2 regions of the Paenibacillus albicereus genome follow, and region 1 is predicted to be linked to the other one. Evidence: riboswitches for the same ligand, from Rfam matches in the RefSeq annotation. Region 1 holds a riboswitch; the other holds the start of a gene.

Evidence for each region. Region 1 has a riboswitch for glycine ahead of sdaAB (L-serine ammonia-lyase, iron-sulfur-dependent subunit beta). Riboswitches for the same ligand answer to the same signal wherever they lie in the genome.
Region 2: it holds a riboswitch for glycine, as region 1 does, so the genes downstream of both, gcvT (glycine cleavage system aminomethyltransferase GcvT) here and sdaAB (L-serine ammonia-lyase, iron-sulfur-dependent subunit beta) in region 1, are expected to answer to the same signal.

What each region holds. Positions count from the first base shown of each region.
Region 1 is NZ_CP051428.1:501,936-504,318, forward strand. Features, by position in the region: gene HGI30_RS02200 (SDR family oxidoreductase) at 1-538, opposite strand, end outside; glycine riboswitch at 677-776, shown strand; gene sdaAB (L-serine ammonia-lyase, iron-sulfur-dependent subunit beta) at 1,041-1,760, shown strand; gene sdaAA (L-serine ammonia-lyase, iron-sulfur-dependent, subunit alpha) at 1,729-2,383, shown strand, end outside.
Region 2 is NZ_CP051428.1:4,255,539-4,257,921, forward strand. Features, by position in the region: gene gcvH (glycine cleavage system protein GcvH) at 236-625, opposite strand; glycine riboswitch at 783-886, shown strand; gene gcvT (glycine cleavage system aminomethyltransferase GcvT) at 1,146-2,270, shown strand; gene gcvPA (aminomethyl-transferring glycine dehydrogenase subunit GcvPA) at 2,278-2,383, shown strand, end outside.

The DNA.
Region 1 (2,383 bases):
CCGCCAGCAGCTGCTTGGTCGCCAAGTACGCGAGGTTGTCGGCGTCCTGCCCTTTGGACAGCAGGAACAGGATCCGTCCCGCCCCTCCGGCCGGATGCGCCTGCTCGAAGCGGCGCGCGAACTCCATGCTGAGCAGGGCCGGAGCCCGGTTGTTGACGATATAATGCCGATCCAGCGACTCCTGCGTCAGCGTCCGATAGCTGGTCGGAGCGCAGTAGCAGGCATTGTGGATGACGATCGAGGGCAGCCGTCCGAGCGCGCGCTCGGCCTCGTCCAGCACCTGCACGGGCGCGTCCGGGTCCATGAAGTCGGCCTCCATCTGGCCGGCCCGCACGCCCATGCCCTCCAGCTCCTGCTGCAGCCGGTCGGGCCATCCCATCTGCAGGCCGCAGCCCTCCTCCGCGTCATACGCGCGCCAATGCGTATAGAACAGATCGGCGCCTTGCTCCGCGAGCGCGCGGCAGATCGCCGTGCCGATGCCCGCCTCCCGGCTGACGCCGGTGACGAGCGCGGTCCTTCCTTTCAACGCCATGGTCATGAACGCATCGCCTCCTTCTTCAACCAGCATAAGCCCCGAGGGGGGACGGGGAGTAGGGGCAGGATCGGCTATAGCCGAACTTGCCCTCTCCGGGTTGAAGCCGGCTGTCCTCCTGCATATAATGAGAAGGCACAGCGGATGATGGCAGCGGGAGAGATTGCCTGCAGGACCGGGGCGACGCCGAAGGAGCAACCTGCACGCAGGGGAATCTCTCAGGCAAAAGGACCTTTGCCGGACGCAGCTCTGGAGAGCATTCCGCGCCGCCTTGCGGACGGCCGATCGGGCAACGAAAGCCCTCGGCTCGCCCGCAAGGCGGCGCGTCGGAATCACCCAAGGGGAAACTTCATGGCGCCGATATCGCGGCGCTGGCGGAGGCAACTCTCAGGTACAAGGGACAGAGCGGTGGAATACGGGGAAGCAGAGGGCTCGCGCGAGCCTTTGCTTTGACGCATTCCGCCGCCCTGTTCCTTTTCATTTCAGCGATACGCAAAGGAGGAAGCGCATGCGCTTCAAGGATGTCTTCTCGATCATCGGGCCGTCCATGGTCGGCCCTTCCAGCTCGCATACCGCCGGCGCGGCGCGCATCGGGCTGGCCGCCCGCAGGCTGCTCGGCGCGATGCCGGAGTCGGCTCGCGTCAGCTTCTTCGGCTCGTTCGCCGCGACTTACCAGGGCCACGGCACGGATACGGCCGTCGCCGGCGGGCTGCTCGGCATGCGCACCGACGATCCGCGCCTGCCGGATGCGGTCGAGCTCGCCGAGGAGGCGGGCCTGGACCTGACCTTCCGCGAGGGCAAGGGGCTGTTCCCCCATCCCAACACCGTGAGGCTCGACCTGCAGGCCGCGGACGGGCGCAAGCTGTCGCTGCTCGGCACGTCGATCGGCGGCGGCAACGTCGAGATCGTCGAGGTGAACGGCTTCGCCGTCAAGTTCGGCTGCTCCTGCCCGGCGCTGCTCGTGCGCCATCGCGACCAGCCGGGCGTCATCGCCGGGCTGACCGCCGCCTTGGAGGAGGCCGGGCTCAACATCGCCGGCTTGTCGCTCAGCCGGATGGAGCGGCAGGGCGAGGCGCTTGCGGTCGTCGAGCTGGACGGCGAGGCGCCCGGCAAGCTGCTGGAGCGGGTGCGGCGGCTGCCGCATGTGCTCGGCACCGATTATGTCGATCTGAACGGGGAAGAGGAGGAGATGGCGGATGAACTTTCGGACGCTGAAGGAGCTCAGTGAGCGCTGCCGCGAGGGCGGCCTGACGATCGGGCGCCTCATGCTGCAGCAGCAGGCCAAGGAGTCGGGACGCGAGGAAGCGGAAGAGTTCGCGACGATGAAAGCGTACTACGGCATCATGAAGGAAGCCGTCCACAATGGCCTGACCCGCGACACGACGTCGCGCAGCGGCCTCACCGGCCTGGACGCCCAGCGGGTCGCCGCCTACAACGAGAGCGCCGAGCCGAGCCTCGGCGGCGACGCCGGACGCGCGATGGCGTACGCGCTCGCCGTCTCCGAGGTGAACGCCTCGATGGGCCGCATCGTGGCGACGCCGACGGCGGGCTCCTGCGGCATCATCCCCGGCGTGTTCGTCAGCTCGCAGGAGCGGTTCGGCTGGGACGACGACGTCATGACCGAGGCGCTGTTCGCCGCAGGCGCGATCGGCTACGTCATCGCCAACAATTCCTTCGTCTCCGGCGCGGAGGGCGGCTGCCAGGCCGAGGTCGGCTCCGCCATCGGGATGGCGGCGGGCGCGCTCGCCGAGCTGCGCGGCGGCACGCCGGAGCAGGCGATGCATGCCGTCGGGCTCGCGCTCAAGAATACGCTCGGCCTTATCTGCGATCCCGTCGGCGGGCTCGTCGAGA
Region 2 (2,383 bases), 1.4 Mb from region 1:
GGAAGCGGCGGCCGACAGCGTTTGTTCCACAGTGGTCCCCTCCTAGGCTTTTTCAGCCTTTATCTAGTCTGATCCGTCCAGCCGCATCGGAGACCGGAAGGTCCCTTTCATCTAACCATATCGATCTGGCCAGGGCAATTATTGATTTCATTAAATCCGTTCTCTACCGGAAAAAAGAAATGGAAAAGCAGGGAGGGGCATCCCCCTCCCTGCTTCATGTTCCGTCGGCGCCTCTTCAATCGATGCGTTCGGAGTAGGCAGCGGCATCCAGAAGGGCCGTTACGAGCTCGGACGCGTCGGCGTCCGTCTCGATCTCGAGCATCCAGCCGCCGTCGTAAGGCTCCGAGTTGACGAGCTCAGGCGAATCCGCAAGCGCTTCGTTGACCTTGGCCACGATGCCGCCGACCGGCGCGTACAGATCCGATACCGTCTTGACCGACTCGATCGTGCCGAGAGGCTGCCCCGCCTCCACGCGATCGCCCGGACGGGGCAGCTCGACAAAGACGATATCGCCGAGCTGATGCTGCGCATGGTCGGTAATGCCGATCCGAACGGCATGCTCTCCCGCTGCAAGTGCCCATTCATGCTCCTCCGTGTAGCCCAAGCCCTGACGAATCTCACTCACTGGACGCTCATCCCTTCTCCTCGGCCTCAAGGGGCCGTTATGCGGCATAGCGTAAACGATGGGCAGGAAGCCTGTCAATCTCAACCAAGAAATGAGCGGATGGTTATTGACACCGAGTTGTCCCATCCGGCAAACTGGAAAGGATCGTAAATAGCGGATGAACGCAGCGGGAGAGATCGCCGGCAGTGCAAGGCGGCGCCGAAGGAGTAACCTTGACCTAGCGCGAGGGAATCTCTCAGGCAAAAGGACCTCTGCGGGACGCGGCTCTGGAGAGAACGAGCGCCTTCTTCGCGGCCGGCAATGGCCGGCGGGCGACCGTCACCAAAGGGGAAACTTGCCGCCTGGCATGCCGAAGCGATTCGGCTGCGCTGGCGTCGGGGCAACTCTCAGGTACAAAGGACAGAGCGGAAAACGAGTCGGCAGGCATGTCTTCGGACAGTCAGGCCGCGTTTTCCGCCCTGTCCTTTTTTGCCGTACGAAGGATCCGCCGCACGACTTCAATCGCGAGGAGGAACATCCGATGGCCAACCTGCGCACGACTCCGCTCCGCCCTGTCTATGCCGAGACCGGCGAGCCGCGCTGCATCGACTTCGGGGGCTGGGAGCTGCCGGTGCAGTTCAGCGGCATCATCCGGGAACATGAGGCCGTCCGCCAGCGGGCCGGCCTGTTCGACGTGTCCCATATGGGCGAATTCCTCGTCACCGGCCAGTTCGCCGCCGACTTCCTGCAGACGGTCACGACCAACGACATCCGCCGGCTGCAGGACGGGGAGGCTCAGTACACGCTCCTCTGCTACCCGAACGGAGGCGTCGTCGACGACCTGCTCGTCTACCGCATCTCCGAGGATCAGTATCTGCTCGTCGTCAATGCCTCCAACATCGAGAAGGATCTCGACTGGCTGCTCGAGCATCTGATCGGCGACGTGACGGTCGAGGACCGTTCGGACGCCACCTCCCTGATCGCCCTGCAAGGACCGCTCGCCGCTGAAATCCTCGCCCGCTGCACCGACGCTCCGTTCGCCGGATTGAAGCCGTTCCGCTTCCTGCGGGAAGCGGAGGTGTGCGGCGTCAAGACGCTGCTCTCGCGCACCGGCTATACCGGAGAGGACGGCTTCGAGCTGTATGCCGACTCCGGCGATGCCCCACGCCTATGGCGCGGTCTGCTGGCGGCCGGAGCGCCGCTCGGCCTGGAGCCGGCCGGGCTCGGCGCTCGCGACACGCTGCGGCTCGAAGCCAAGCTCGCGCTGTACGGCCAGGAGCTGTCGGCCGACATCACGCCGCTCGAAGCCGGGCTCAGCCCATTCGTCAAGCTGGACGGAGAGCCGTTCATCGGCCGCGACGCGCTGCTGGCGCAAAAAGCTGCCGGCGCTCCACGCCGCCTCGTCGGCATCGAGCTGCTGGAGCGCGGCGTTCCGCGCTCTCATTATCCCGTGTACAGCGGCGAGACGCGCATCGGAGAGATCACCTCCGGCACGCAGTCTCCGACGCTGAAGCGCAGCCTCGGGCTGGCGCTGATCCAGGCCGAATACGCTGCGATCGGCACCGAGCTCGAGGTCGAGATCCGCGGCAAGCGGCTGAAGGCCGCCGTCGTACCCGCCCCGTTTTACCGAAGAACCGCGCCGCCGGCCCGAACCGACAAGGAGTGAGCTCACGATGACCCGTCCGCACCGCTACATCCCGATGACCGAGCAGGATCAGAACGAGATGCTGGAGACGATCGGCGTCGCGTCGGTCGAGGACTTGTTCCGAGACATCCCCG